Regions from separate parts of the Streptomyces sp. NPDC006463 genome, predicted to be linked through region 2. Evidence: riboswitches for the same ligand, from Rfam matches in the RefSeq annotation. Region 2 holds a riboswitch; each other region holds the start of a gene.
What was found. A riboswitch is a leader RNA that binds a small molecule or an ion and turns the genes downstream of it on or off. The one in region 2 is predicted to bind thiamine pyrophosphate.
Positions count from the first base shown of each region.

Region 1: it holds a riboswitch for thiamine pyrophosphate, as region 2 does, so the genes downstream of both, ACFYOB_RS26225 (thiamine ABC transporter substrate binding subunit) here and thiO (glycine oxidase ThiO) in region 2, are expected to answer to the same signal.
Region 3: it holds a riboswitch for thiamine pyrophosphate, as region 2 does, so the genes downstream of both, thiC (phosphomethylpyrimidine synthase ThiC) here and thiO (glycine oxidase ThiO) in region 2, are expected to answer to the same signal.

Region 1 covers NZ_JBIAHP010000015.1:90,252-100,556, forward strand. Annotated here, with positions in the region: gene ACFYOB_RS26220 (ABC transporter permease) at 1-957, opposite strand, end outside; gene ACFYOB_RS26225 (thiamine ABC transporter substrate binding subunit) at 1,053-2,150, opposite strand; TPP riboswitch at 2,236-2,345, opposite strand; gene rlmN (23S rRNA (adenine(2503)-C(2))-methyltransferase RlmN) at 2,404-3,516, opposite strand; gene ACFYOB_RS26235 (phosphatidate cytidylyltransferase) at 3,610-4,686, opposite strand; gene frr (ribosome recycling factor) at 4,686-5,243, opposite strand; gene pyrH (UMP kinase) at 5,329-6,108, opposite strand; gene tsf (translation elongation factor Ts) at 6,272-7,108, opposite strand; gene rpsB (30S ribosomal protein S2) at 7,244-8,131, opposite strand; gene ACFYOB_RS26260 (M23 family metallopeptidase) at 8,381-8,851, shown strand; gene ACFYOB_RS26265 (TetR/AcrR family transcriptional regulator) at 8,899-9,456, opposite strand; gene whiG (RNA polymerase sigma factor WhiG) at 9,509-10,305, opposite strand, start outside.
Region 2 covers NZ_JBIAHP010000002.1:335,942-346,246, reverse strand. Annotated here, with positions in the region: gene ACFYOB_RS05370 (deoxyribonuclease IV) at 1-384, opposite strand, end outside; gene pknB (Stk1 family PASTA domain-containing Ser/Thr kinase) at 407-2,311, opposite strand; gene ACFYOB_RS05360 (thiazole synthase) at 2,627-3,421, opposite strand; gene thiS (sulfur carrier protein ThiS) at 3,427-3,627, opposite strand; gene thiO (glycine oxidase ThiO) at 3,624-4,820, opposite strand; TPP riboswitch at 4,818-4,930, opposite strand; gene ACFYOB_RS05345 (NAD(P)/FAD-dependent oxidoreductase) at 5,012-6,232, shown strand; gene ACFYOB_RS05340 (Rv2175c family DNA-binding protein) at 6,299-6,664, shown strand; gene thiE (thiamine phosphate synthase) at 6,743-7,378, shown strand; gene metF (methylenetetrahydrofolate reductase [NAD(P)H]) at 7,481-8,395, shown strand; gene ACFYOB_RS05325 (hypothetical protein) at 8,447-9,331, shown strand; gene ACFYOB_RS05320 (phytoene desaturase family protein) at 9,345-10,305, opposite strand, start outside.
Region 3 covers NZ_JBIAHP010000005.1:170,380-180,684, reverse strand. Annotated here, with positions in the region: gene ACFYOB_RS11775 (IclR family transcriptional regulator) at 211-957, shown strand; gene ACFYOB_RS11770 (SsgA family sporulation/cell division regulator) at 1,054-1,503, shown strand; gene ACFYOB_RS11765 (YibE/F family protein) at 1,583-2,998, opposite strand; TPP riboswitch at 3,038-3,183, shown strand; gene thiC (phosphomethylpyrimidine synthase ThiC) at 3,177-4,964, shown strand; gene ACFYOB_RS11755 (hypothetical protein) at 5,678-6,643, shown strand; gene ACFYOB_RS11750 (glycosyltransferase) at 6,758-7,957, opposite strand; gene ACFYOB_RS11745 (hypothetical protein) at 8,213-8,923, shown strand; gene ACFYOB_RS11740 (hypothetical protein) at 8,973-9,782, opposite strand; gene ACFYOB_RS11735 (metallophosphoesterase) at 9,932-10,305, opposite strand, start outside.

The DNA.
Region 1 (10,305 bases), on a different contig from region 2:
GCCCGTCTCCTGCAGCGCCCGGTAGAAGCCGAACCCGTATCCGCCGGGAACGTCGAAGGACCGTTCCACCAGCACGCCCAGCGGCAGCACGATCAGCAGCGCGACCGTCAGCAGCACGCCGCCCAGCAGGGCGCCCTGCGCCCAGCCGCGCGGCCGGTGGGCCGTACGCGCCGGGTCCACGAGCCGCAGCGCGGTCTCCCGCCGGCGCACCGTCCGGGCGTGCACGGCGAGGACCCCGCCGATCGCCGCGAACTGCACCATCGTCAGCACGGCGGCCGTGGACAGGTCCAGGAGCTGCGCGGTCTGGCGGTAGACCTCCACCTCCAGGGTGGAGTACGAGGGTCCGCCCAGGATCTGCACGACGCCGAAGGAGCTGAAGGTGAACAGGAACACCATCAGCGAGGCTGCCGCCACCGCCGGGGCCAGCGCCGGCAGCGTCACCAGCCGCCAGGCGGCGAACCGTCCGGCGCCCAGCACGCGGGCGGCCTCCTCCTGGCGCGGGTCCAGCTGCGCCCAGAGCCCGCCGACCGTCCGTACGACGACGGCGTAGTTGAAGAAGACGTGCGCGAGCAGGATCGCCCACACGGTGGTGTCCAGCCGGACGCCCCACAGCTCGTCCAGCAGCCCGCCCCGGCCGACCAGCGCGAGGAAGGCGGTACCGACCACCACGGTCGGCAGCACGAAGGGGACCGTCACCACCGCCCGCAGCAGCTCCTTGCCGGGGAAGTCGAGGCGCGCGAAGACGTACGCCGCGGGGAGGGCGATCACCAGCGTGAGCACGGTGGAGGCGAGCGCCTGCCAGGTGGTGAACCACAGCACGTCGGCGATGTCGGGCCGGGCGAGCACCTCGCCGATCCGGCCGAACTGCCAGCCGTCGTCGGTCTTGAGCCCGCGCCCGACGATCGCGGCGACGGGATAGGCGAAGAACAGCCCGAAGAAGACCAGGGGTACGGCCATCAGGGCGAGTCGCACCGCGATCGCCCGCCGGCCTTCACGAGGGCCGGGGCCCGGCGCGGCGCCCCCCGGCGCCGCACCCGACTCCTTGATACCGCCTACTTCACGACGAGCGAGGTCCATGCCTTGACCCACTGATCACGGTTCTTGGCGATGGTCTCGGGAGCGACGCTCTCGGGCTTCTCGATCACCACACCGTGCTTCGTGAACAGCTCCGGCAGGGAAGCGTCCTTCGTCACCGGGTTCACGAACATCTGGAGGGGCATGTCCTCCTGGAACTTCTTGCTGATCAGGAAGTCCACGAGGGCCTTGCCGCCCTCCTCGTTCTTCGCACCCTTCAACAGACCCGCGAACTCGATCTGGCGGAAGCAGGTGCCGGTGGAGACGCCCGTCGGGGCCTCGGCCGGCTGCGGCTCGCCGTACAGCACCTCGACCGGCGGGCTGGAGGCGTAGGAGACCACCAGCGGACGGTCGCCCTTGGCCTTCTTGCCGCCCGCGGAGCCCGAGAAGCGCTCGTTGTAGGCCTGCTCCCAGCCGTCGACGACCTCGACGCCGTTGGCCTTGAGCTTGCTCCAGTAGTCCTTCCAGCCCTCTTCGCCGTACTTGCCGACGGAGGCGAGCAGGAAGCCGAGACCGGGTGAGGAGGTCGCCGCGTTCTCGGTGACCAGCAGGTTCTTGTACTCCGGCTTGACCAGGTCGTCCAGCGTCTGCGGCGGGGCGAGCTTCTTGTCCGCGAAGTAAGCCCTGTCGTAGTTGACGCAGATGTCGCCGGAGTCGATCGGCGTGACCCGGTGCTCCTTGTCGAGCACGTACTCGGACTTCACCCCGGCCAGGCCCTTGGCCTCGTACGGCGTGAAGATCCCGTTGTCGAGGGCGCGCGAGAGCAGGGTGTTGTCGACGCCGAAGAAGACGTCGCCGCGCGGGGAGCCCTTGGTGAGGATCTCCTGGTTGAGCGCCGCGCCCGCGTCCCCCGACTTCAGCACCTTGACGGTGTAGCCGCTCTGCTGCTCGAACTCCTTGAGGACCGTGTCGGTCACGTTGAAGGAGTCGTGGGAGACGAGCGTGACGGTCTTGGACTTCGGGGCGTCGCTCGAACCCGCGGACTTGTCCTTGGCATCGCTGCCGCAGGCGCTGAGCGTGGCGACGCCCAGCGCGGCCGCGAGCGCTGCGCCCGCCAGCTTCTTGGTGGTGCTCACTGGTGAATTCCTCCTGGGATGTCCAGGAGAAGACGCGGCCCTGCCCGGCGCTCTTCGCGAGCGGACGCCGGGCAGGGCGCAACAGCTTGAGTGGTGACCGAACTTCCTACCCCGAATGACCGGGGCGAGGTTCAGAGGGTCTGCGGATGACGGATACCGCACTCTCAGCGCTGTGGCGCTCCCCTGTCGGAATATGAAATTGGTTCGGCCACAGGGTACCCCGTGGCCGATTGTGACCGGCCAGAACCGGAAGCTAGCGCTCCGAAGCGGCCAGCTGACCGCATGCGCCGTCGATCTCCTGACCGCGGGTGTCCCGTACGGTCACGGGGACGCCGTGCCGGGCGATGGCATCCACGAAGGCCTTCTCGTCCTCGGGCCGCGAGGCGGTCCACTTGGAGCCGGGCGTCGGGTTCAGCGGGATCAGATTGACGTGGACACGCTTGCCCTTGAGCAGCTTGCCCAGCAGGTCACCGCGCCAGGCCTGGTCGTTGATGTCGCGGATCAGGGCGTACTCGATGGAGATCCGGCGGCCGGACTTCTCCGCGTACTCCCAGGCCGCATCGAGGACCTCGCGGACGTTCCAGCGGGTGTTCACGGGGACCAGGGTGTCGCGCAGCTCGTCGTCGGGCGCGTGCAGCGAGACGGCGAGGCGGCACTTGAAGCCCTCGTCGGCGAAGCGCAGCATGGCCGGGACCAGGCCGACGGTGGAGACGGTGATGCCGCGCTGGGAGAGGCCCAGGCCGTCGGGCTCCGGGTCGGTGAGGCGGCGGATGGCTCCGACCACGCGGTTGTAGTTGGCCAGCGGCTCGCCCATGCCCATGAAGACGATGTTCGACAGCCGCGCCGGGCCACCGGGGACCTCACCGTCGCGCAGCGCGCGCATGCCGTCGACGATCTGGTGCACGATCTCGGCGGTGGACAGGTTGCGGTCCAGACCCGCCTGGCCGGTGGCACAGAACGGGCAGTTCATGCCGCATCCGGCCTGCGAGGAGATGCACATCGTGACCCGGTCGGGGTAGCGCATGAGCACGGACTCGACGAGCGTGCCGTCGTGCAGCTTCCACAGGGTCTTGCGGGTGGTGTCGTTGTCGCAGCTGATGTGCCGGATGACGTTCATCAGGTCCGGGAGGAGCTCCTGCTGCAGCTTCTCGCGGGAGCCCGCGGGGATGTCGGTCCACTCGGCCGGGTCGTGCGCGTAGCGCGCGAAGTAGTGCTGGGAGAGCTGCTTGGCCCGGAACGGCTTCTCGCCGATCGCGGCCACCGCCTCACGGCGCTCCTCGGGAGTGAGGTCGGCGAGGTGCCGGGGCGGCTTCTTGGCTCCGCGCGGGGCGACGAAGGTGAGCTCTCCCGGAACAGGGCGGGCCATGGCAGGTACTCCTTGTAAGACGAAAGGCGCGCCGCAGAAGCAGCGCGCCTTCCAAGAGTAACCGCCCGGCGTGTTACGACGCCTTTGGGCAGGTCAGCCCGTACCGACGAACGCGGCCAGCAGCAGCCAGACCACCGGAGCGGTCGGCAGCAGCGAGTCGAGCCGGTCCATGATGCCGCCGTGTCCCGGCAGCAGGGTGCCCATGTCCTTGATGCCCAGGTCCCGCTTGATCATCGACTCGCCGAGGTCGCCCAGTGTGGCGCTGACGGCGACCGCCAGGCCCAGCAGCAGGCCCTGCCACCAAGAACCGCCGTCGATCAGGAACTCCATGCACAGCGCGCCGGCGGCCATCGCGAAGGCCACCGCGCCGAACAGGCCCTCGCGGGTCTTTCCGGGGCTGATGCGCGGCGCGAGCTTGGTCTTGCCGAAGCGCCAGCCGACCGCGTAGGCCCCGGTGTCGCTGACCACCGTCAGGAGCAGGAAGGTGATCACCCGCTGCGGCCCGTCGTCGGCGGTGAGCAGCATCGCGACGAAGGTGGCCAGGAAGGGCACGTAGAACGCCGCGAAGGCACCCGCCGTGACGTCCTTGAGGTAGTCCTCGGGCGGCTCGGTCATCCGCCAGACCAGGACCGCCAGCACGGTCAGGGCCATGGCCACCCAGGCGCCCTCGGCGCCGCGGACGTATCCGGCGATGACCATGGCCGCCCCGCCGACGGCGAGCGGGACGAGCGGGGCCTTGATGCCCTTCTTCTCCTGCAGCCGGGAGGTGAGCTCCCACAGGCCCACGACGACGGCAACGACGACGACGCCGACGAAGACCGCCTTGACGATCAGCAGCGAGGCGAAGATGACCGCGCCGAGGCCGACGCCGACCCCTATGGCGGCACGCAGGTCCCGCCCCGCGCGCTTCTTCGGCGGCGGTGGCGAGGCGTCCTGCGGCTGCGGGGCATGCGGGGGCGGGGGGCTGGGCATGGGCTCCTGCGGCGGCGTCTCGGCGCGGAAGAGGAGGCCGCCGTCCAAGACGGCCCCCCGATCGCGTGCTTCCCGGTCGTCGAAGTCACGGCCGGCGGCATCGGGCACGATGGGCATGGGCCGAGTGTGCGGGCCCACTTGCGCATCGTATGCGGGACCCGCCGGAACTGGCTCCGGCTGCCAGGAAGAGTCGTTCATCAGACTTCGAGGAGCTCGGCTTCCTTGTGCTTGAGCAGCTCGTCCACCTGCGCGACGTACTTCGCGGTGGTGTCGTCGAGCTCCTTCTCGGCGCGGCGCACCTCGTCCTCGCCGGCCTCCTTGTCCTTGACGAGCTTGTCAAGGGCGTCCTTCGCCTTGCGGCGGACGGCGCGCAGGGAGATCTTGGAGTCCTCGGCCTTGGTGCGCGCGACCTTGATGTACTCCTTGCGGCGGTCCTGCGTCAGCTCGGGGAAGGTCACCCGGATGATGCTGCCGTCGTTGCTCGGGTTGACACCGAGGTCGGAGTCGCGGATGGCCTGCTCGATGTTGCGCAGGGCGCTCTTGTCGAACGGGGTCACGATCGCCATGCGCGGCTCGGGCACCGAGAAGGACGCGAGCTGGTTGATGGGCGTGATGGCGCCGTAGTACTCCGCCACGATCTTGTTGAACATCGCCGGGTGCGCACGACCGGTGCGAATCGCGGCGAAGTCTTCCTTGGCGACGACGACGGCCTTTTCCATCTTCTCCTCGGCCTCGAGGAGGATCTCTTCGGTCACCACGTGCTCCTGCATGTCTTGAATGGATGGTTCAGGCGGGCGGGGCGGGCGGGTCCGGTCCGGGCTCGGTCCGGCAGCGGACTGCTCAGGCCCGGGTTCCCTGGTCGCTGACGAGCGTGCCGATCTTCTCACCCTTGACGGCGCGCGCGATATTGCCCTCGGCGAGCAGCTCGAAGACGAGGATCGGCAGCTTGTTGTCACGGCACAGCGTGATGGCGGTCGCGTCCGCGACCTTGAGGTCGCGGGAGAGGACCTCTCCGTACTCCAGCGCGTCGAACTTCACCGCGTCGGGGTTCTTCTTCGGGTCGGAGTCGTAGACCCCGTCGACACCGTTCTTGCCCATGAGCAGGGCCTCGGCGTCGATCTCCAGGGCGCGCTGGGCGGCCGTGGTGTCGGTGGAGAAGTACGGCATGCCCATGCCGGCGCCGAAGATGACGACGCGGCCCTTCTCCAGGTGCCGCACGGCGCGCAGCGGGATGTACGGCTCCGCGACCTGGCCCATGGTGATGGCGGTCTGCACGCGGGAGTCGATGCCCTCCTTCTCCAGGAAGTCCTGGAGGGCGAGGCAGTTCATGACCGTGCCGAGCATGCCCATGTAGTCGGACCGGGCCCGGTCCATGCCGCGCTGCTGGAGTTCGGCGCCGCGGAAGAAGTTTCCGCCGCCGATCACGACGGCGATCTCCGCGCCGTCACGGACCACCGCGGCGATCTCGCGCGCGATGGCGTGGACGACGTCGGGGTCGACGCCCAGTCCTCTGCCACCCGAGAAGGCTTCGCCCGACAGCTTCAGCATGAAGCGGCGGCCCTTCTTGTCCTGGTCGCTCTTGTCGTCGGAAGCGGTGTGGGGGTCCACGCCCTGATTCATGGAGATCTCCTCGTGCACATACGAAGAAGGCCATTGCCGGTGGGTCCTCGCGGTTCCCTCTGCGGCAATGGCCTCCTCGTCAGATCTGCGGTCGCCTCGCGCAAGCGCGGACGACTGCCTCAGACCCTACCGGGGTCCGGTGTCCGTTCGCGTACGGACGGACTCAGATGCCGACCTTGATGCGGCTGAAGCGCTTCAGGGTGACACCGGCCTCGTCCAGGACCTTCTGGACGGACTTCTTGTTGTCCAGCGCGTACGCCTGGCCCAGCAGGGTGGCGTCCTTGAAGAAGCCGTTGATGCGACCCTCGACGATCTTCGGCAGGGCGGCCTCGGGCTTGCCCTCCGCGCGGGTGACCTCTTCGGCGATGCGACGCTCGGACTCGACCTTCTCGGCCGGGACGTCTTCCTTGGAGAGCCACTGCGGGGCGAACGCCGCGATGTGCTGCGCGATGCCGCGGGCGACCTCGGCGTTCTCCTTGTCGAGCTCGACAAGGACACCGATCTGGAACGGCAGGTCGGGCATCGTGCGGTGCATGTACGACGCGACGTAGGCGCCGGAGAACTGCGCGAAGCGGTCCAGGACGATCTTCTCGCCGAGGTTGGCGTTCGCCTCGTCCACGAAGGCCGTGACGGTCTTGCCGGGCTCGATCTCGGAGGCGAGCAGCGCCTCGATGTCGGCCGGGGAGGTGGCGGCGACGTGCGCGGCCAGCTGGTTGGCGACGGCCAGGAACTTCTCGCCCTTGGCGACGAAGTCCGTCTCGCACTTCAGCTCGACGAGGACACCGGAGGTGTTGTCGTCGGCGATCAGGGAGACGACGGCACCGTTCTCGGCAGAACGGCCCTCGCGCTTGGCGACGCCCTTCTGACCCTTGATGCGGAGGGCCTCCTGGGCCTTCTCGACGTCGCCGTCAGCCTCGACCAGCGCGTTCTTGCAGTCCAGCATGCCGGCGCCGGTGAGCTCGCGGAGCTTCTTGACGTCAGCGGCGGTGTAGTTCGCCATGAGTCTGTGATTCTCTCTCGAAGTCGTAGATCTACGGGTGAACGGCGGAGGCGCCGCGCCGTGCGCGCGGCTCCCCCGCCGTCATCGTCCGTGCTGTGAGTGCCCGGCGTCTGAACGCCGGGCGCTCTCAGTGGGTCAGGCCTGCTCGGCGTCGGCGGCCGGGGCAGCCTCGGCGGCGGGGGCCTCGGCGGCCGGGGTCTCGGCGGCAGCCTCGGCCGGAGCGGCCTCGGCGTCGTCGGCCTTCTTGTCGCCCTCGAGCAGGTCGCGCTCCCACTCGGCGAGCGGCTCGGCGGCGGCCTTCTCGCCCGGCTTCGAGTCGCCGGTCGCAGCGCCGGAGCGGGCGATGAGGCCCTCGGCGACGGCGTCGGCGATCACGCGGGTGAGCAGGGTGACGGAGCGGATCGCGTCGTCGTTGCCCGGGATCTTGTAGTCGACCTCGTCGGGGTCACAGTTGGTGTCGAGGATCGCGACGACCGGGATGTGGAGCTTGCGCGCCTCACCGACGGCGATGTGCTCCTTCTTGGTGTCGACGATCCAGACGGCGCTGGGGACCTTCGACATCTCGCGGATACCACCGAGGGTCTTCTCCAGCTTGGTCTTCTCGCGGGAGAGGACCAGGAGCTCCTTCTTGGTGAGACCCGAGGCGGCGACGTCCTCGAAGTCGATCGCCTCAAGCTCCTTCAGACGCTGGAGGCGCTTGTAGACGGTGGAGAAGTTGGTGAGCATGCCACCCAGCCACCGCTGGTTGACGTACGGCATACCAACGCGCGTCGCCTGCTCGGCGATGGCCTCCTGGGCCTGCTTCTTGGTACCGACGAACATGATGGAGCCACCGTGCGCGACGGTCTCCTTCACGAACTCGTAGGCGCGGTCGATGTACGACAGCGACTGCAGCAGGTCGATGATGTAGATGCCGTTGCGCTCCGTGAAGATGAAGCGCTTCATCTTCGGGTTCCAACGGCGGGTCTGGTGACCGAAGTGGACGCCGCTTTCCAGCAGCTCCCGCATCGTGACGACGGCCATGGCCATCTCCTTGGTTTCTCGGTTTGGTTCCTGACGCCCCGCCGCGCCCTGCCCCCATCGGGGACCGAGAGACGCTGTCACCTGGCCGTTTCGGCTCGGTGCTGGGGCGTGCGAAGTCGACCCGGTGACCCGGATCGCCACAAGAAGTGTACGGGACCCGGCGGTATGCCGGGTGACGCCGTTGTCCACATCCGCCGGTCCGTCCACAGGGCGGCGCGCGCGACGGCCGGGCCCGGGACCCTTCAGGTCATGACGACACTGCTGCTCAGCCTGCTGTTGACCCTGGTCCAGGCGGCCGTCGGCCCCGCTGTCGGGGTCCGGCCGCTGCCCGCGCCGCTCTCGGTGGCCCGCTGGTGGGACCCGCCCCCGACCCCGTACGCCGCCGGCCACCGTGGGGTGGACCTGGCCGCGCCGGTGGGCGCCGAGGTCCGCGCGGTCGCCGCCGGCCGGGTCCACCACGCGGGCCCGGTCGCCGGCCGCGGGGTCCTCTCGATCGCCCTGCCGAACGGACTGCGCACGACGTACGAGCCGGTCCGCCCGCTGGTCTCGGAGGGCGAGCAGGTCACGGCGGGCCAGGTGGTGGCGGTCCTGACGGAGGGCTCCCACTGTCCGGCCCCGTGCCTGCACTGGGGCCTGCTGGCGGGCGAGGCGTACCTGAACCCGCTCACCCTGCTCCCCCGCCCGACGCCCCGCCTGCTGCCGGACCCCGGCGGGGGGTGAGAGACGCGGGAGGGAGTGAGGGGGTAAGGGCGGAGACAAGCGGGGCCTCAGCCCCGCACGCCCCGCAGGGCCATGGCGACGGCCGTCTCCGTCACGACGTCCGGATCCTCGGCGGCTCCGAGTTCGATCCGCCGGACGGCGGCATCCACGACCCCTTGCAGCAGTATCGCGGCCAGCCTCGGCTCCGCCTGCCCCGAAGAGCTCAGCGCCTCGACGATCATCGCCACCAGACCCCCGTGGGCCGCGCGGATCTTCTCCCGCGCCCCGGCGTCCAGCTCGCTCGCGGAGATCGCCACGACCGCGCGGTGCCGCCGGTCGCCGACCAGCCCCAGCTGGCTCCGCACATAGGCCTCGATCTTGGCCTCGGGCGACTCGGCCTGCTCCATCGCGGCCTCGATCTCGGCGGCCCAGACGGGGAAGTCCACCGCGCACAGCTCTTCGACCACGGCCGCGCGGGAGCGGAAGTACTCGTACACGGAGGACCGGGCGAGCCCGGTCCGCTCCGCGAGGGCGGGGAAGGTCAGCGCTTCCGTCCCGCCTTCGGACAACAGGGAGCGTGCGGCGTCCAAGAGGGCGCCGCGCTGCATCGACCGGTGCTCGGCCACGGAGGCCGCTCGAATCCTGGGCACCCCTCCACTCTACGGAGGTACCGCAAGCTCACCGCCCCACATCCGCGAGCTTCGCCCGCAGTTGCAGCACCGACTTGGTGTGGATCTGGCTGACGCGGCTCTCGGTGACGCCCAGCACGTTGCCGATCTCGGCCAGCGTGAGCCCCTCGTAGTAGTAGAGGGTGACCACCGTCTTCTCCCGCTCGGGCAGGGTGTTGATGGCCCGCGCCAGCAGGCGACGCAACTCCCGGTCCTCCGCCACCGCCACCGGGTTGTCGGCGGCGGTGTCCTCCAGGGTGTCCATCAGCGAGAGGCGGTCGCCGCCCTCCCCGCCGACGTGCAGCAGTTCCTCCAGGGCGACGACGTTGGCCAGGGACAACTGACTGAAGACCGTGTGGAGATCCTCCACCCCGATCCCCATCTCCGCGGCGACCTCGCTCTCCGTGGGGGTGCGCCGCAGCTGGGCCTCCAGCGTGGCGTAGGCCCGCTCCACGGCCCGGGCCTTCTGCCGGACCGAGCGCGGGATCCAGTCCAGCGCCCGCAGTTCGTCGATCATCGCGCCGCGGATCCGGGTGATGGCGTACGTCTCGAACTTGATCGACCGGTCGATGTCGAACTTCTCGATGGCGTCGATCAGTCCGAAGACCCCGGAGGAGACGAAGTCGGCCTGTTCCACATTGGGCGGCAGGCCCACGCTGACTCGGCCCGCGACGTACTTGACCAGCGGCGAGTAGTGCAGGATCAGCTGCTCCCGCAGCCGATCGTCACCGGACTCCTTGTACGAGCGCCAGAGCGCCTCCAGGGACGAGGGCGCGGTGGACCGCACGCCGCCACGGGCAGCGGGGG
Region 2 (10,305 bases):
CTCGCGCGGGCGGCCTCCGGTGGCTGAACCGGTGTGTACGACCACCCCGAGCGCGCCGATCTCCCGGCCCCGGCGCAGCGAGTGGCGCAGGGACTCCACCGACTTCTCGACGGTCGCCTCGGTGTGCGAGCCGAAGTTGATCAAGTACGGGGCGTGTACGTAGGCGGGCAGGGACTCGTCCGCGCACTGCGCCCGGAAGAGCTCGTCCTGCGCCCGATTGCCCACCGGGGTGGCCCAGCCGCGCGGATTGGCCACGAAGACCTGGACCGCCTCCGCGCCCATCTCCCGGGCGTACGTCAGCCCGACCGAGGCGAGCCCGCCCGCGACGGGGACGTGCCCGCCCACGGGATTGCGCACGGCCTGAGCCGAGCGGTCCTGCTCCATGTGCTCGGCGTGCTCCACGTACTTACAGTCCCTTGGTCTTGATGATGATCGTGCTGCCCTCGGGGACGTTCTGGCCGCCGGGCACCGACTGGGACTCCACGGTCTTGCTGAAGGACAGGAACGGCCGCTCCACCTTCACCTTGAAGCCCGCGACTTCCAGCGCCTTGCGCGCCGCGTCCACGTCCTGGCCGGTCACGTCCGGGACCGGGAGCTGGCGGGGGCCCTTGGAGAGGGTCAGCGTGACGGTGTCCCCGGCCGCGGCCTGGGTCCCGGCGGCGACCGACTGGTTGGCGACCGTACCGGCCGGCGAGGGGGCGCTGACCTGCTCGGGAGCCGTCGCCACCTTGAGGCCGAGGCCCTCCAGGGTGGAGCGCGCCTGCTCGAACGGAATCCCCTCCACGCCCGGCACCGGCACCGGCCGGCCCTTGCTCACGATCAGCGCGACCGCCGTGTCGGGGGCCCGCTTCTCGCCGCCGACCGGGTCGGAGCCGATCACGGAGCCCTGGGCGACGTCCTGGCTGAAGGCCTGCGTGACCATGCCGGGGGCCAGCCCGGCCTTCGTCAGCTCGGCCTTGGCCGCCTCCAGCGGCCTGCCCTTCAGGTTGGGCACGGCCACGACCTGGGGGCCGCGGGAGATCGTGAGCGTCACCGCGCCGTTGCCGCGGATCCGTCGGCCGCCGGCGGGATCGGTGTTCATCACGGTCCCGCGGTCGAAGGCGTCGCTGAACTTCCGGTCGATCCGCTTCACGCCGAGTCCGGCCGCGGACAGCTGGGACTTGGCCTGCTCCTCGGTCTTGCCCAGGAGGTTGGGCACCTGGGTGAACTGGCCGGAGCTGATGTACCAGACGCCCGTGCCGAGGCCGAGGGCCAGCAGGACGCCGACGACGGTGAGGAGCGTGCCGCGGCGCGGCCGGCGCGGAGCCCGGTCCGGGGCCGGGGGCGGCGGAGGCGGCATCTCCAGCCGGGAGGTGTGGTGCACGGCCTGCTGCGCGCCCACCGGGCGCGGGATCACGCCGGTGCGGTCCTCGGCGGCCGACCGCTCTGCGGCCCGGGCCTGCGGCGGTGCGGCGTCCAGCTCGGCGTCGCTGAGCCGCAGACGGGCCTCACGGGTGAGGCCGAGCAGTGCGGCGGCGTCGGAGGGGCGCAGCTCCGGATTGCGCGCGGCGGCGTGCGCGACGAGTTCGTCGAGACCGACGGGGAGCCCCGGGACGGTGGCCGACGGCGGCGGCACGTCCTCGTGGAGGTGCTGGAAGAGCACCTGGGCGGGGGTGCCGCCGGTGTGGGGCTTGGACCCGGTGAGCATCTCGTAGAGGACGACCCCGCAGGCGTAGACGTCCACGCGTGTGTCGGTGACGCCGTTCTCGATCTGCTCCGGGGCCAGGTAGGAGACGGTGCCGAGGACGGACCCGGTGGTGTTGGTGACCGAGTCCACTGACCGGACCAGCCCGAAGTCGGCGACCTTGACCCGGCCGTCGTCGCCGATCAGGACGTTCTCGGGCTTCATGTCGCGGTGCACGAAGCCGGCCCGGTGGGCGGCGCCGAGGGCGGCGAGCACGGGCTCCAGGATGTCGAGGGCGGCCCTGGGCTGGAGGGCGCCGCGCTCGCGGAGCACGTCGCGCAGGGTGCAGCCGGAGACGTACTCCATGGCGAGGTAGACGTACGGCCCGTCCGTGCCCTGGTCGAAGACGGCGACGACATTGGGGTGGGCGAGCCGGGCCACGGACTTCGCCTCCCGGATGAACCGGTCGACGAAGGCGGCGTCCGCCGCGAGGGCCGGGTGCATCACCTTCAGGGCCAGGACGCGGTCGAGGCGGGTGTCGACGGCCCGGTAGACCGTGGCCATGCCGCCGGCCGCGATACGGGCGTCTATGCGGTAGCGGCCGTCGAGCACGCGCCCGACGAGGGGGTCATCCAGGGTCGTATCCACGCCGCGATTCTACGAGCCGGTGTGCTGCCCCAGCCCTGGGTGGGTCGGCTTGCAGCGCAGCTGTGACGTGACCGGCGGGGGGGGGGGGGGGGGCCCCGGGCCCGGCGGGGGGGGGCGCCCCCCGCCCAGCGGCGGCGCCCGCCGCCCCAGGCGCAACACCAACCCCGCGGCAGGGGGGGGGGGGGGGGGCGCGGGGGGGGGGGGGGGGGGGGGGGGGGGGGGGGGGGGGGGGGGGGGGGGGGGGGGGGCGCGCGGGGGGGGGGGGGCCCCCCCCCCCCCCCCGGGTCCGGGGCGGAGCCCCAGGGGCGCCGCAGGTCAGAACGCCGGGCGTTCCGGGTCGAGGGTGGCGCGGCCCTCCGCAGGAGACGAGGCGTGCGCGAAGCGGCGCTGCGGGATGCGCCCCGCACGGTGCGCGAGGCGGCCCGCCGACACGGCGTCCCGCATGGCGGCGGCCATCAGCACGGGCTCCTGCGCCCGCGTCACCGCGGACGCGAGCATCACCGCCGCGCAGCCGAGCTCCATCGCCAGGGCGACGTCGGACGCGGTACCGGCACCCGCGTCCAGGATGACGGGGACGGACGCCCGCTCCGCGATCAGTTCGAAGTTGTGCGGATTGCGGATCCCCATGCCCGACCCGATCGGGGACCCGAGCGGCATGATCGCCGCACAGCCCACGTCCTCCAGCTTCCGGGCGAGCACCGGATCGTCGTTCGTGTACGGGAGGACCGTGAAGCCCTCGTCCACGAGGGTCTCGGCGGCGTCCAGCAGCTCGACGCCGTCGGGCAGGAGGGTCCGCTCGTCCGCGACCACCTCCAGCTTGATCCAGTCGGTGCCCAGTGCCTCCCGGGCGAGCCGGGCCGTCAGCACGGCCTCGCCCGCCGTGAAGCAGCCCGCGGTGTTCGGCAGGACCGCGATGTCCAGCTTCGCCAGCACGGACAGGACCGAGCCCTGGACCGTCGGGTCCAGGCGGCGCATGGCCACCGTGGTGAGTTCGGTGCCGGACGCGACCAGGGCCCGTTCCAGGACGTCCAGGCTCGGGGCGCCGCCCGTACCCATGATCAGGCGGGAGGAGAAACCGCGGCCGCCCAGTGTGAAGAGGTCGTCAGCCATGCCCCTCAGCCTCCCTGGACCGCGGTGAGGATCTCGACCCGGTCGCCCTCGCCCACCGGCGTGAGCGGCCACTGCCCGCGCGGGACCACGGTCTCGTTGAGCGCGGCGGCGACTCCGGCGGGGGCCGTGGTCAGGGTGGCGACCACCGCGTCGAGCGTGGTGCCGGCCGCGACCTCGCGCGGCTCGCCGTTGACGGAGATGGTCATGCGTGCGACTCCTGACGTGCGGCGGAGAACCGGCGGGGGGTGAAGGGGCGTGCGATCGGCGGCAGTTCGCCGGTGGTCAGCAGCTGCGCCATCACGTCGCCGGTGAGCGGGGTCAGCAGCACCCCGTTGCGGTAGTGCCCGGTGGCCAGGTGCAGGCCCGGGAGGTCGGTCGGGCCGAGCATCGGGGCGTTGTCGGGGGAGCCCGGCCGCAGCCCCGCGCGGGTCTCGACGAGCGGGAGTTCGGTGATGCCGGGCACCAGTTCGTGGGCGTCGCGCAGGAGTTCGTAGACCCCGCCCGCGGTGACCGTGGTGTCCCAGCCGAGCTCCTCGCTGGTGGCGCCGACGACGAGCTCGCCGTTCTCGCGCGGGACCAGGTAGACGTGGCTGCCGCGCACGACCGCCCGTACGGTCCGCGACAGGAACGGCGCGTAGGCGGCGGGCACCGCGAGGCGCAGCACCTGACCCTTCACCGGCCGTACGGGGGCCACCAGCTCCGGCGGTACGCCGGCCAGCCGGCCGCTCAGCGAGCCCGCCGCCAGCACCACCTGGTCCGCGCGCAGCTCCGTACCGTCGTCGAGCAGCGCCCCGGCCGCCCGGTCGGCGGTGACCAGCAGCTGCTCCGCCGCCGCCCGGTGGACGGTCACGCCGGCCCCCCCGCAGGCGGCCAGCAGGGCGGCCGCGAGCCGCCGCGGGTCGACCTGGTGATCACCGTCCACCCGCAGACCGCCCCGGACGCCCGGAGCCAGCATCGGCTCCAGCCGGCGGCAGTCGCGGCCGGTGAGCCACTCCGACTCCAGGCCGCACCGGCGCTGCAGGGCGTGCAGCTCCCGCAGGTGGAGGCGGTCGTCGGCGTCGAGGGCGACGGCGAGCGTGCCGCAGGCGCGGTAGCCGATGTCCAGGCCGCCGCTCGCGTCGGCGAGCTCGGCGGCGAACTCCGGATAGCGGGCGGCGGAGGCGAGACCCAGGCCCAGCAGGGCCTCCTCGCCGTAGTGCAGCTCGGTGACGGGCGCGAGCATCCCGGCCGCGACCTGGGCGGCGCCGCCGCCGGGGGCCGGGTCGGCCAGTACGGTGCGCAGGCCCCGCCGGGCCGCCCGCCAAGCGGTGACGAGTCCGATGATCCCGCCCCCGATGACGAGGACGTCGGACCCCTTGCGGGACGTCCGAGATGGTCGGGACGTTCGAGATGAGTGCATGGGCGTCCAGCCCCTCCCTTCGCCGGCATGACCCGGATCAGGTTCGTACGGTCGGAGGCCGGCCAGCCTCCCTCTCAGCCCGGTGCGTCCGGACTCCCGCGATAGGTACGGTGGCCAGACTAACCCCGGTGCGGACAGCCGGTAAGGCGACACCTATTCCTGGCGGCCCGTCAGGTGATTAGGGTGGCCGGGTGAGTGAGCAGACGGAGCAGAACCCGAGCGGCGTCGTGATCGTGGGCGCCGGAATGGCCGGCGTGCAGACCGCGGTCGCCCTGCGCGAGCAGGGCTTCACCGGAGCCGTGACCCTGCTGGGCGCCGAGCCCCACCAGCCCTACGACCGGCCTCCGCTGTCCAAGGCGGTGCTGCTCGGCAAGGCCGAGGACTCCGCCTTCGACGTGGACTTCGAGGGGCTCGGCATCGAGCTCAGGCTCGGCACGGAGGTCACCGGGCTGCGGGCCGCCGAGCGCGAGCTGGACACCGAGGCGGGACCGGTCCCGTACGAGGTCCTCGTGCTGGCCACAGGCGCGCAGCCGCTGACCCTGCCCGGGACGGAGGGGGTCCCCGGCGTGCACCTGCTGCGCACGCTGGACGACGCGGCGCGGCTGCGCCCGGTCCTGGCCGAGGCGCCCCGGGCGGTGGTCGTCGGCGCGGGCTGGATCGGCGCGGAGTTCGCCACCGCGGCCCGTGAGGCGGGCTGCGAGGTGACCGTGGTCGAGGCTGCGGACCGGGTCCTGGCGGGGGCGCTGCCGTCGGAGGTGGCCGCCCCGATGGCCCGCTGGTACGAGGAGGCCGGCGCCGGGCTGATCACCGGCGTGAAGGTCGCCGGGATCGAGGAGGGCCGGGTGCTGCTCGCGGACGGGCGCACCCTTCCGGCGGGCGCGGTCGTGGTGGGCATCGGAGCCCGCCCCGCCACCGGATGGCTGGCCGGGAGCGGCGTGGTCCTCGGCCCCGACGGCTCGGTCACCGCCGACGCGTACCTGCGCACCTCCGTGCCCGGGGTGTACGCGGTCGGCGACTGCGCCTCCTTCCCGTCGGCCCGCTACGGGACGCGGCTGCTCGTGCACCACTGGGACAACGCGCTCCAGGGCCCGCGGACGGTCGCGGCGAACATCCTGGCCGGGGAACCCGCCCAGGTCTACGACCCGGTGCCGTACTTCTGGTCGGAGCAGTTCGGGCGCTTCGTCCAGTACGCCGGCCACCACGGCACGGCCGACACCCTGCTCTGGCGCGGCGACCCGGCCGACCCCACCTGGTCGGTGTGCTGGCTGCGCGAGGGCGTCCTGGTCGCGGTGCTGGCCGTGGGCCGCCCCCGCGACCTGGCGCAGGGCCGCAGGCTCATCGAGACGGGGGCCGCGGTGGACCCGGCCAAGGTCCGCGATCCGGCGGTCGCCCTGAAGTCGACCCCCGTGTAGCCGGGCCGGACCACGGACGGGCCGCTCCGGTACCGGGTGTCAGCCCGAGATGGCAGGCTTGTACCCGTGACCGAGATTGACGCAAAGATCGATGCCCTTGTCCCCTCGTGGCTGTACCTCCCCGACATCGCGGAGATGCTCGACATCGAGGTGACCCGGGTCCGCCAGATGGTCAAGGAAGGGCAGCTGATCGCCGTACGCCGGGGCGAGAACCGCGCCCTGCAGGTGCCGGCCCCCTTCATCGACGGCGACAAGGTCGTCAAGGGCCTGGTCGGTCTGCTGACCGTCCTGCGCGACGACCGCTTCACCGAGGAGGAGATCCTTGAGTGGCTCTTCACCGAGGATCCGACCCTGCCCGGCACCCCCGTGCAGGCGCTGAGCGAGAATCGCGGCACGGAGGTGAAGCGCCGCGCTCAGGCGCTCGCCCTCTGACCTGATCCGCATCCGCTCCACCGCGGTGTACGGGCCCCGCGGGGTCCGTACACCGCATCCATCCCGGGGGGTACACCCATGCAGCTTTCCGACGCCCGGCTCTACCTCTGCACGGACGCCCGGAAGCGCCAGGGCGACCTCCCCGAGTTCCTGGACGCCGTGCTGTCCGGCGGCGTGGACATCGTCCAGCTCCGCGACAAGGGCATGGAGGCCGGGGAGGAACTCGAACACCTGCAGGTCTTCGCCGAGGCCGCACGGCGCCACGGCAAGCTCCTCGCCGTGAACGACCGGGCCGACGTCGCGCACGCCATCGGCTCCGACGTCCTGCACCTCGGCCAGGGCGACATCCCCGTCCCCGCGGCCCGCGCCATCCTCGGCGACCAGGTGCTCATCGGCCGCTCCTGCCACGCCGAGGCCGAGGTCGACGCGGCCGTCGCCGAGCCCGGCGTGGACTACTTCTGCACCGGCCCCTGCTGGCCCACCCCCACCAAGCCCGGCCGCTTCGCCCCCGGCCTCGGACTCGTCCGGTACGCGGCCTCCCTGGAGCAGGACCGGCCCTGGTTCGCCATCGGCGGCATCGACAGCGCGAATCTGGACGAGGTGCTGGACGCCGGGGCCACCCGCGTCGTGGTCGTCCGCGCCCTCACCGAGGCCGCCGACCCGGGTGCGGCCGCCGCGGACCTCGCCAAGCGCGTCCGGGCCCGCCTCGGCTAGAAGGACCAGAGCGCCCGGGCCGGGTCTGTCGGACTGTCCAAAAACGTGTCCAAAAGGCGGACAGTGCTTCGGTGTCCGGCGGGCCCCGTCTAACCTGCCCGTATGGCCTCTGGTACCGCTTCCACCTGGTCGGATCGTGCGCACACGGTCCGCGACCTCCTCGCGTCCGGGAGCTCGTACTCCTTCGAGTTCTGGGCCCCGAAGACCGAGAAGGGCGAACGCAACCTCTGGAACGCGCTGCGCCGGGTGGAAGCCGTGTCCCCGAGCTTCGTCTCCGTGACCTACGGAGCCGGCGGCTCGACCCGCGGCGGCACCGTCCGGGCCACCGAGCAGATCGCCTCGGACACCACGCTGACCCCCGTCGCCCACCTCACCGCCGTGGACCACTCGGTGGCCGAGCTGCGCAACGTCATCGGGCAGTTCGCCGACGCGGGCATCCGGAACATGCTCGTCGTGCGCGGAGACCCGCCGGGCGACCCGATGGGCGACTGGGTGCCGCACCCCGAGGGCGTGCACTACGCCGCCGACCTGGTCCGGCTGGTCAAGGAGTCCGGCGACTTCTGCGTCGGCGTCGCGGCCTTCCCGGAGATGCACCCGCGTTCGACGGAATGGGACACGGACATCCGGCACTTCGTGGACAAGTGCCGCGCGGGCGCCGACTACGCGATCACCCAGATGTTCTTCCACCCGGAGAATTATCTGCGGCTGCGCGACAGCGTCGAGAAGGCGGGCTGCGAGACCCCGATCATCCCCGAGGTCATGCCTGTTGTGGGCATCAAGCAGCTCGACCGACTGCCCCAACTCAGCAACGCGGTCTTCCCCGAGGCTGTGAAAGAGCGCATGCTCGCCGTCAAGGACGACCCGGCCGCTGTACGCTCCATTGGCATCGAGTTCGCCACGGAGTTCTGCGCGCGGCTGCTGTCCGAGGGTGTCCCAGGGCTGCACTTCATCACGCTGAACAATTCCACGGCGACTCTCGAGATCTACGAGAATCTGGGCCTGCACCAGCGGGCCTGACCGGCTGGCCCCCGTCTCCCACGCGGTCGGCCGTACCGAGAGGGGCCATGCATGGGTATGACGGTCCTCTACATCGCGTTCGGCTTCGTCGCGCTGTGGCTGCTTGCCGAGGTCCTGATGCAGAACAAGGCCCGGCTCCGCTGGCGCCTGCTCGCCTTCGCCGGCTTCCTCGGCGTGGTCGCCGGGGTGCTCCTGCCGTCGGTGCCTGTCATCGGCGCCGGCGCGGCCGCGTTCGCCCTGGGCCAGACCCTGGTGACGTTGTCCTTCCGCAAGGGCTTCGTGGCCGGCTGGGCGCTGCGCCGCGGCGGGGAACCCGTACGGCAGTCGCGGCGGCGCCGGTCCGGCGGTCCGCGTCCGGAACCGGCGCTCGAAGTCACCGCGCTGGAGTACGAGGACGCCGACGGGGCCGCGCAGGAGCGGCAGTTCCCGGCCGAGGCCGAGGCCGACGAGGTCTACAGCCCGCAGCCGATGCCCGAGGACACCGGCTCCTACGGCATACAGAGCTTCGCGCCCGCCCCCGGCGCGGACCAGAACGCGGGCTTCGCCTCGCCGTTCACCACGGCCGAGCAGGACGCCCACCAGTACGCGGCGTACTACGACCAGCAGAACCAGGGCGGCGGCGGGTACGACTACTCCGCCGGCTATCCGACGGGCGATCAGCAGCAGGTCTACGCCGCCTACTCGGACCCGTACATCGGCACCGGCGGCGGTGTCGGACCGCCCCCCGCCTACGACTACTCGGCCTACACCCAGTACCCCGACTACGGGCAGCAGCAGTACGCCATGGACACCCCGCCCGGCGGGGTCTGGGTCCCGCAGCAGCGGGCCACCGACGGGGCCGCCCAGCCGTATCCGGCGGAGGAGCAGGTCGCGCAGCCGCAGCCGCAGCAGTACCCGTACCCCCAGCAGGGCGAGTACGAGCAGTACCGCTACTGAGCGGGCGGGCGGGTCACCGGGAGCCGCGGAACTCCGCGCCCTCCACGATCAGCCCGGCCACCAGGGCCCCGGTCATCCCGGCGTGCGCCAGCCCGCCGCCCGGGTGCGCCCAGCCGCCCGCCAGGTACAGCCCCGGCACGGCCGTGGTGTTGGCGGGGTACAGCAGCCGGCCCCCGGCCCCCGCGAGCGCGGGCGGGGGCACCGCGCCGCCCACCGCGCCGGTCGCCGCCTCGACGTCGGCCGGGGTGCGCGCCTCGTGCCACAGCAGCCGCTCCCGCAGCCCCGGTACGGCCTTCCCGGCGAGCTCCAGCAGCTCCTCGGGCTCCTGGGGCCCCGAGCTCCCGGGCCCGCGGACGGCGCTGACCGTGACGGCCTCGTGGTCCGCGTCGGGGCGGGTGGTGGGGTCGTCGGGGCGCAGGACGGTGACGACCGGGCCCGAGGAGTGCACCAGGGTGCGGTGGACGGCATGTGCGGGGCGGGCGCCGCGCAGCGCGAGGAAGAGCGTGAGCCGGCTGGGCAGGCCCTCCCCGCGGGCGGGAACCGCCTCCGGCGGCCACGGCAGGGAGGCGGCCGGCAGCAGCCGCGGGTCGATCCCGCAGACGACGGAGTCGGCGGCCACCTCAGTGCCGTCGGCCAGCAGCAGACCGGCGGCCCGGCCCTGCGGCGCGAGGACCTCCCGGACCTCCGCCCCGAAGACGAACTCCACCTTCCGTTCCCGGCAGCGCTCGTGGACGGCGGTTGCCAGCGCCCGCATCCCGCCGCGGACGTACCAGCTGCCGAAGGTCTGCTCCATGTACGGCAGCACGGCGGCCGATCCGGGGGCCCGGGCGGGGTCGATCCCGTACGCGCCCACCAGGCCGGTCAGCAGCTCGCCGAGGCCGCCGCCCAACTCGCGGTCGGCCACCTCGGCGAGGGTGGGCGGGCGGCGGCGGAGCAGGCCGCTGCGCCGCAGGGCCGGATACGGGTCGCCGCCC
Region 3 (10,305 bases), on a different contig from region 2:
TCCGGGAGTCGGTGGATAGAGTGGCAATCTGTGCCGTTCCCTGGGCACCGAAAGCCGGTACCACCGCTCTGACCTGCGGTCGCGTTGAGCAGCCGCCGAGCACAACCCCCAGGAGTCACGGCATACGCGGGGGCGGCCCCCGCAGGGCGGGCCCCCAAGGCCCGCCGCCACGCCTGGGGGTGAGCTGTGTCTCCGGTTCCCAACGCCGGTGTGCCGACTCTGATCGGTTCGGTTCAGCGGGCGCTGAGGCTGCTCGAAGCGGCGGGCTCGCACGGAGCGGGAGCGCCGGCGAAACAGCTGGCCCGCGAGGCCGGCCTCCCGCTCCCCACCGCGTACCACCTGCTGCGCACCCTCACGCACGAGGGCTATCTGCGGCGGGAGAGCGGAGTCTTCGTCCTCGGCGACGCGGCCGGGCGGCTGGCCGGCGGAGGGCTCCAGCAGAAACGTCGCAGCATGATCCTCGACTCCCTCGCGCACTTCCGCGACGCGGTCGGGGCCCCCGTCTACTTCGCGGTCTTCCGCGAGGGTGAGATCGAGGTCGTGGGCGTCTCGGACACCCCGGCCAGCCCGGCTTGCGAGGAGTGGGCGGATTTCCGTGAGACCGGCCATGCGCACGCCATCGGGCAATGCCTGCTCGGCCAGCTCGACGAGAAGACGCGCAAGGACTACTACGACCGGCACCCGGTCGAGCCCATCACCCCTTACACCGTGTCGGATCAACGTTCGCTGGAACACCGGATCGGTTCTCTGGAGCGAATGCAGCCTGTGATCGAGCGCCAGGAATATGCCTTGGGCACGGTATGTGCGGCGATCCCCATCACGGCAGGCGACACCGCCGCGACCATGGCGATTTCCCTTCCCTTGCACCAGGAAAATCAGTTGCTGTATGTAGTCGATCGACTACGGAGTGAAGTAGGCGCGCTGTTGAGCACCCTCTCCTTCTCTATCAGTATCTGAAAACTCACTCCTTGTGATCTGCCAGCGCTTCCACCACCCTTGTCAAGAGGGCCCTGGGGGTCATTCCTGGCCACTTCCACTACAGCGGGGTAGGCAATGCGCGAGTCGGTACAGGCAGAGGTCATGATGAGCTTCCTCGTTTCCGAGGAGCTCTCGTTCCGGATTCCGGTGGAACTCCGGTACGACGCTCGGGACCCCTACGCAGTCCGCCTGACCTTCCACCTTCCCGGAGACGCGCCCGTGACCTGGGCGTTCGGCCGGGAGCTCCTCCTCGACGGCATCAACAAACCGTGCGGCGACGGCGATGTGCGCATCGCCCCGACCGATCCCGAGGACTTGTCCGATGTCCACATCCGCCTCCAGGTCGGCGGCGACCGGGCGTTGTTCCGCGCGAGCGCGGCGCCGCTCGTCGCGTTCCTCGACCGCACCGACCGGCTCGTTCCGCTCGGTCAGGAGCGCAACCTGGGTGACTTCGAGGAGTACCTTGACGAGGCGCTCGGCAAGATCCTGGCCGAATCGCGGCAGAACGAGCAGAACGCGGGCTGACGCGGGCTGACGCGCTGCCGCGCGCGCACTGACGCGCGGCGCCGGCCGCTCAGTTCTCCCGCAATCCCGCGACCACCTCTCAGCGCTTGCGGCGGCGGCCCCGGCCGCCGCGGGCCGGCCCCGAGGCCGTCCCGGCGACCGGGGTCCCCGGCCGGTCGGCCGACACGACCAGGGCTGCCAGCGCCGTCGTCACAGGAACCGAAGCCACGAGGCCGATCGAGCCCACGAGGGTCCGTACGATCTCCACCGCGACCAGCTCGCTGTTGGCCACCGACCCCATGCTGCTGTTCGCGATCGAGAACAGCAGGAGCAGGGGGAGTGCGGCACCCGCGTAGGCCAGTACGAGCGTGTTGACCACCGACGCGATGTGGTCGCGACCGATCCGGATGGCCGCCCGGTACAGGGCGCGCGACCCCATCGAGGGGTCGGCCTGGTGGAGTTCCCAGACAGCGGAGGTCTGGGTGACCGTCACATCGTCGAGCACGCCCAGCGATCCGATGATGATGCCCGCGAGCAGCAGACCGCTCATGTCGATGTCCGGGTAGAGCCCGTGGATCAGGCCCGTGTTGTCGTCGGTGTTGCCGCTGAGGAACGCCCAGTCGATGAAGACCGAGCCCAGCAGCCCGATCAGCAGCAGCGAGACGAGCGTGCCGAGGACGGCGACCGAGGTGCGGGCGGTCAGCCCGTGGCAGATGTACAGGGCGATGAGCATGATGGCGCTCGCCCCGATGACGGCGACGACCAGCGGGTTCGACCCCTGCAGGATGGCCGGGAGGATGAAGAGGGTCAGCACGCCGAAGCTGATGACCAGCGCGATCAGTGCGAACACCCCGCGCATCCGGCCGACCAGGACGACGGCGAGCGCGAAGATCCCGGCCAGCAGTGCCAGGGGGAACTTGCGGTTCACGTCGATGACCGAGTACTGGAGGTCCCGAGGGGCGTCCGGCGCGTACGCGACCACCACCTCCTGACCCTTCGCCAACTGCCGTGGCGCGCCCGGCTGGACGATCTCCACGAAGGTGCGGCCCTTGTCCGGTCCGGTGCCGACCTCGACGGTGGCCTTCTTGCACTCGCCGGTCTGCGCGGCCTGGGCCTCGCGGCCCTCTGGTGTCGACGTGTTGCCGGTGGGCGGCACCTGCGAGGCGTTCACCGATTTGCAGTCGACCTGTTCGAGCGTGACGACCGTGCCCTGCTGAGTCTGCCGGTCGAAACCGACACCGGTGCGCTCGTGGGCGGGGGCGCCGCCCGGCCAGAGCACGACCATGCCGGCGAAGACGGCGACGGCGAAGGGGATCAGCACGGCCGCGATGACCTTGCGCAGGTGCTTCGAGACGGGGGCTGCCGGACCGTGGCCGTGGCTGTGCCCGTGACCGTGCCCATGGCTGGGCTCGCGGGAGTGCGCGTGGTCAGCGTGGCCGGTGGGGTCCGTGGGCTCGGTGGGGGGCTGCGGCGAGGTCGTCACCAGCAGATCATCGCAAGAGATGCGGGGGCCCACTGTTCAGCACGCCATGGATGGCGCTAGCGTGGGGACACCTTTGCACAACGCGGGAGCTCGGAGCACCGGGCTGAGAGGACGCTGATCACCGTACGCGCATCACGGATGCGTACGGGAGGAGGCTGCGTCGACCGCCGAACCTGTTACCGGGTAATGCCGGCGTAGGGAGATAGGTCTCATGACCATTCAGGACGCACGCACGCCTGCCGTCAGCCAGGACGCCGACGGCCAGACCGAGCGCCAGCCGGGCTGGCACAAGGGGTACGTGGCGGGCTCCCGCCCCGACATCCGGGTGCCGGTCCGCCAGGTCCACCTCACCAACGGCAAGGACGTGACGCTCTACGACACGTCCGGTCCGTACACCGACCCCCAGATCGAGACGGACGTGCGCCGGGGTCTCGCGCCGCTGCGCGAGAACTGGATCATCGGCCGCGGGGACACCGAGGAGTACGCGGGACGTCCCGTGCGTCCCGAGGACGACGGCATCAAGCACACCTCGCCGCGGGGCGGGCTCAAGAACCTCGACGCCGTCTTCCCGGGCCGTCCCCGCCAGCCCCGCCGGGGCCGTGGCGGCGCCGCCGTCACGCAGCTCGCGTACGCCCGCCGGGGCGAGATCACCCCGGAGATGGAGTACGTCGCGATCCGCGAGAACGTCTCCCCCGAGGTCGTCCGCGAGGAGATCGCCGCAGGTCGCGCGGTGCTTCCGGCGAACGTGAACCACCCGGAGATCGAGCCGATGATCATCGGCAAGCGGTTCCTGGTGAAGGTCAACGCCAACATCGGCAACTCCGCCGTCACTTCCTCCATCGAGGAGGAGGTCGACAAGATGACCTGGGCGACCAAGTGGGGCGCCGACACGGTCATGGACCTCTCGACGGGCCGCAACATCCACACCACGCGCGAGTGGGTGCTGCGCAACTCCCCCGTCCCGATCGGCACCGTCCCGCTCTACCAGGCGTTGGAGAAGGTCGACGGCCGCGCCGAGGACCTGACCTGGGAGATCTACAAGGACACGGTCATCGAGCAGGCCGAGCAGGGCGTCGACTACATGACGGTGCACGCCGGCGTGCTGCTGCCGTACGTGCCGCTGACCGCCCGCCGCAAGACCGGCATCGTCTCCCGTGGCGGGTCGATCATGGCCGCGTGGTGCCTGGCGCACCACAAGGAGAACTTCCTCTACACGAACTTCGAGGAGCTCTGCGAGATCCTCGCCACGTACGACGTCACGTATTCGCTGGGTGACGGCCTGCGCCCCGGTTCCATCGCGGACGCCAACGACGCGGCGCAGTTCGCGGAGCTGAAGACGCTGGGCGAGCTGAACACGATCGCCAAGCGCCACAACGTGCAGACGATGATCGAGGGCCCGGGCCACGTCCCGATGCACAAGATCAAGGAGAACATCGACCTCCAGCAGGAGATCTGCGAGGAGGCGCCGTTCTACACGCTCGGCCCGCTGACCACGGACGTCGCGCCCGCGTACGACCACATCACCTCGGGCATCGGCGCCGCGATGATCGCCTGGTGGGGCACCGCGATGCTCTGCTACGTCACGCCCAAGGAGCACCTGGGCCTGCCGAACCGTGACGACGTGAAGACCGGCGTCATCACGTACAAGATCGCGGCGCACGCGGCGGACCTCGCCAAGGGCCACCCGGGCGCCCAGGAGTGGGACGACGCCCTGTCGGACGCGCGGTTCGAGTTCCGCTGGGAGGACCAGTTCAACCTGGCCCTCGACCCGGACACGGCCCGTGAGTTCCACGACGAGACGCTTCCCGCCGAGCCGGCCAAGACCGCTCACTTCTGCTCCATGTGCGGTCCGAAGTTCTGCTCGATGAAGATCTCGCAGGACATCCGCCGTGAGCACGGCGGCGACCTGAAGGCCGAGGAGATCCAGGCGGGCATGGCGGAGAAGTCCGCCGAGTTCGCGGCCTCGGGCAACCGCGTCTACCTGCCGCTGGCCGACTGAGCCGGTCGACAGGAGCCACGGAGCGGACCCGCGACCCTATGGGGGGAGTCGCGGGTCCGCCCGTTTTTTGCGTCGGAGTGCTCCCGCTCGCCACGGCCGTCATAGCGGCCGTTGGTGTCGCATCGCTGATCCGATAAGTGGACTCATCTGCGAGTTGTCCCGCCACTCGCGGCAGAGCTTCCCACGCTGACCGATGTGTGGCCGGAGAGCCCCGGCCACACATCGGTCGAGCGGTTTCGAGTAGGAGTGCTATGAGCCCCGAAAACAGGACCAGGTCAACGACGCTCGGACCACTGCCGAGAAGGAGCAGATGGCTGACGGGCGGCACCCTCGCATCGCTCGCCCTGGTCATGATGGGAGTCGCCAGCCCCGCCTTCGCCGTTGCTCAGAGCATTCAGGCGGCCGGGCGGGTGAACGCGGCGAGCTCCACCGGTGGAGACCAATGCAAGCCGAATGGGCATCACCACCGCCAGGACGAGGATCCGGACGACGACCCGAGGGCCGCGGGCATCGAGTCCGGGCCCGCCGGTGACGACAGGTGCGAACAGGGCAGGCGGGGCCCGACAGGGCCGACGGGCGCGAGGGGTGCGACGGGCGCCACGGGTGCTCCGGGTGTGGACGGTGCGACGGGCGCGACGGGCGCGACGGGCGCGAGGGGTGCGAGGGGCGCGACGGGCGCGACGGGTGCTCCGGGTGCGGACGGTGCGGATGGCGTGGACGGTGCCACGGGTGCGACCGGTGCCACGGGTGCGACGGGTGCGACGGGCGGTACGGGTGCTCCGGGTGCCGACGGCGCGGATGGCGTGGACGGTGCGACCGGTGCCACGGGTGCCACGGGTGCGACGGGTGCCACGGGTGCGACGGGTGCTCCGGGTGCCGACGGCGCGGATGGCGTGGACGGTGCGACCGGTGCCACGGGTGCCACGGGTGCGACGGGTGCGACGGGTGCGACGGGTGCTCCGGGTGCCGACGGCGCGGACGGCGCGGATGGCGTGGACGGTGCGACCGGTGCCACGGGTGCCACGGGTGCGACGGGTGCCACGGGTGCGACGGGTGCGACGGGTGCGACGGGTGCTCCGGGTGCCGACGGTGCGGACGGCGCGGATGGCGTGGACGGTGCGACGGGTGCGACCGGTGCGACGGGTGCGACGGGTGCTCCGGGTGCCGACGGTGCGGACGGCGCGGATGGCGTGGACGGTGCGACGGGTGCGACCGGTGCCACGGGTGCCACGGGTGCCACGGGCAGTACGGGTGCCACAGGTACTACCGGTGCGACCGGCGCCACGGGTACCGGGCCCTGCGACGACATCGACAGCTCCGCGCCTTCGAACACCGTGTCGTTCAGTGCCGCTCTCACGAACGGCATCGCCTACGTCGGCCGCGCGGCCACGGCCGGAGGTGTGCCTGTTTGGCAGGACCTGACGAACGCGGACAACCCGGGATTCCCCTTCGGCAAGGCCTGCGGCATCTCGATCATCGAGCAGGGCAGCAACTCGTACGTAAAGGTCGTGACGACGGACGGGAAGGTCTACCAGACACACGGTGACACCAACGGCACCAGCTTCACCTGGGACGAGGGGTGGACCGAACTGACCCCCGCCCCGACGCCCGGAACCCTCCGGGGCAAGGAATTCAAGGGAGACCTGATGCGCAGAGCATCCCGGGGCCACCTCCCCTAGAGCAGCCGCTGCGGCCGGCCGACGCGACGGCCCAGCGCAACGACTGGAGGGCGCCGCTCCACGGCCTGTCGGCCCGGGCGACGCCCTCCGGTCGCGTGCTGCGTGGAGCGGCGGTCAGGCGACCACCTGATACTGCGGGTCCAGCTTGCGGCGCGCGAACGCGAGGTTCTCGGTGACCCGGTCACGCTGGGAGTCCGGGAGGCGGCCGTCCTGGAGGAGGCGCTCGCAGCAGTCCAGCGACTCCTGGTACTCGCCGACCCAGTAGGCGGCCACGGCGAGTTCGTCGAGCGCGCGCCATTCGTGCCAGTCGAACTCGACGAACAGGATGTCGTCCGGGCGGGGGATCCGGACCGCCTGCCGGGCGAACATGTACGCCAGCGGCCAGCGGCTTTCGAGCCGGCAGATGCGGGCGAGGCTGCCGATCGCTTCGGCGCGCGTGGGGCGGCTCTCGTGTGCGCGAAGGAAGCGGTCCATCACCTCGGCCGACGGCTTCTTGAGGTTCGCCGCGATCCGTGCCGCGTACAGCTGGGCACAGAAGGCTTCCTCGGCGAAGCCGCCCATCGCCGCCCGGCGGTCGTAGACGGCGAGGGATTTCTCCGGTTCTCCCGCGTCGCGCCAGCTCTGGGCCAGGTAGAACGCGTACCGGGCATTTCCGGGTTCCTCGATCAGCCCTTGTTCGAGTACCGCCGCGTCGCGCAGGTACTTCTCCCGTTCGCCCAAGTCCCTGAGGCGTGCCCCGCCTCCGACGATGAGGATATTGGCGCCTTCGAGCACGCCGCTGCTGTGCCGGAGTTCGCAATCGAGGTACTCGTGGAGTACGCCGACGTATTTCCACGGCAAGCGGGTGGAGACCAGAGCGGGCCTCCAGTGGATGACGGGCTCGTGGTGCACCGCGATGCGGTACGCGTCGAACGTGAGGTCCGGCATGCGAAAGCCGGGCTGTACCTGCATCACGTCGTCGGCGTCGATGAACAGCAGGTAGTCCGCGCTGGAGCGTGCGAGGTCGATCGCCTCGCTGCGGCTTTCGCCGAATCCCTTCCACGGCCGTTCGTGCAGGACACCGGGGAGATCGCTGAGGAATTCCCGGATGATGTCCTGGGTGCCGTCCGTCGAGCCCGTGTCCACGATCACCCATGTATCGATCAAAGGGCGCACCGATTCGAGACAGCGCCGGATCACCGGTGCCTCATTCTTGACGATCATGTTCAGGCAGACTGTTGCTCTCAAGGATTCCATCCCCTGTGGTGATGAAAACGACCGTGAGGCGACGGTAGGGCACGGTTCGTCCGTGCCTGGGCGCGTCGCGTCCGCCACCGCCCAAAAGACTCCATTGGGCTCGTACCGCTGGTCCGATAAGTTGACTTATCCGCGAGGCGTTCCACCGCTTGCGACCGCGATACCCACGATGACCGAGGTGGCCCGAGACGGCCCATCGCACATCGTTCGATCCGGTTTCGAGAAGGAGCGGCGTATATGAGCCCCGAGAACAGGACCAGGTCACACCTTGGTCCGCTGCCCCGGCGGAGCAGTTGGCTGACTGGAGGCACGCTCGCATCACTCGCCCTGGTGATGACGGGGATTTCCAGCCCCGCGTTCGCCACGGGGCAGGCCATCCAGGCAGCCGCGACAGTCCGCGCGGCGACCCCGGCAGGCGGCGACCACTGCGAGTCGAAGAAGCACGATTACGATCCGAGAGCGGCAACCCCCGTCGGCCCGCGCGGTGGAGGCGGCGACGACGAGTGCAAGCAGGGTCCGACGGGCCCGACGGGTCCCAGGGGTCCGCAGGGCCCGACCGGAGCTACCGGTGCTACGGGTGCCACTGGTGCGACCGGCGCGACAGGTGCCACCGGAGCCACCGGCGCGTCCCAGTGCGTCGACATCGACTCCGTCCGTGACAGCAACGCACGGGAGTTCAAGGCGGTGCTCCCCGGCGACGGCAATGCGTACGCGGGCATCCGCGGGCTTCAGCCGACCCCGGGTCTGTGGACCTGGTACGACCTCACCCTCAACCCGGAGGGCGATTACCCGGACGACGCCTGCGCGATCTCCATCAGCCATCAGGCCAACCAGCTGCTGGTCGAGGTGGTGACGACGGACGGCGTGATCTCGGAGACCACCTGCGCCGTCGTCCCCGGAAACAACACCCTCACATGCAACGGGGTGTGGGCGGAGGCAGAACCCCAGCCCGACGAGGGTGACCCGGACCTCGCCCGCCGGGCGGCCAATGCGCCGCCGATCCGGCCGATGAACCCCAACTACCTTCCGAAGGCACTGAAGTAGGGGAAGCAGAGGAAGGGAAGCGGGGCGCGAGGCCGGGAGGCCGGGAGGCCTACTCCGGCTCGTGCTCCGGGCCGCCGAAGTCCGGGCCGGTGAAGTCCGGAGGCGTGTAGCCCGGCCGGGGACCCTGTGACGGCGATCCCGGACTGGTGAAGTCGGGCCGGGTGTATCCCAGGTTGGGGATGCGCCCGGCCCCTGGCGTGCGGGGCGCCGGATATTCCGGCCGCGAACTCGGATCGGCCAGGGCGTCCCGCAGGAACGGCATGATCCCGCGCTCCAGCAGCGCGTTCCGCCAGGCCTCCCGGGCCTGTGCGACCTCGTCGGGTATCGCCTCCGCCTCGTCCGCGGCGACCTCGGTCGCGCTGTTGCGCAGCGCGGTCACCAGCAGGCCGATCACGGCGAAGATCAGGGCGGTGGCGGTGAGCACCCCGAAGAACGAACCCGCCGTCAGCATGGTCTCGGCGAAGGCCGGTTCGGGCTCGATCATCTTCAGGATGTAGCCCACGAGCAAGAAGATCAGCATGGCGGTGCCCGCCAGAACGGGTGCGAGGACCGCGATCACGGCGCCGAGGCCCGCGCCGCCCTGTCCGCCGTCCTCCTCGTCCAGGGTCCCGGGAGCGGAGAGGGCCTCGTCGCGTCGTTCCTCGCGGAGCTTCACGTAGTAGTCGTACTCTGCGGCGGCCGCAGCCGTCAGCAGTGCGCCGGCCCCCAGGGCCATGGTGCGCAGTTGTTCGGCGTTCAGGCGTTCGCCGAGGGTGGCGAGCTCGGGCCGTTCGTGTGCGGTGCGCAGCGCCTCGTCGAGGAGCCGATCGAACTCGGGCCGGTCTTCGGTCAGCAGGTGCGGAGCGCTGGTCATGTGCATCCCCCGATGCTCCGTGGAGGCCGGTTTGCCCGCGTAGACCCGGGCGCCGGCACAAACGGAGGAGAGCCTGCTACGGATAGAGCGATGGTAGAGGGACCACACCGCAGGTTGACAGGGGCTTTCCGGAAATACCCCCCTGATGACAATCCTCAGTCGCGCAGAGGCAGTTGCACGACCAGCAGTTTGCCCGCCATCGTGACCCCGCCGTCCATGGCGATGGCGAGCCCGTCCGCGTACACGTGGGGGCCGTCCACCGCCTCCGGGCCGCGCGCCTCGTCGCCGTCCTCGGTGCCCACTTCGCCGAGGAGGTACGGGATGGGGCTGTGCCCGTGCACGACGCGGCTGCCGCCGTACGTGCCGAGCAGTTCGCGTACGGCCACCGGGCCGGTCTCCTCGTCGCGGAAGGCGAACCGCTTGGTGAACTTGCGGAAGAGGTCCCAGGTGATGTCGGCGTCGCCCCGGTTGAGGAGCTCGTGGATGGTGTCGTTGACGTCCTCGATGGAGTCGCCGTAGTCCAGGTAGG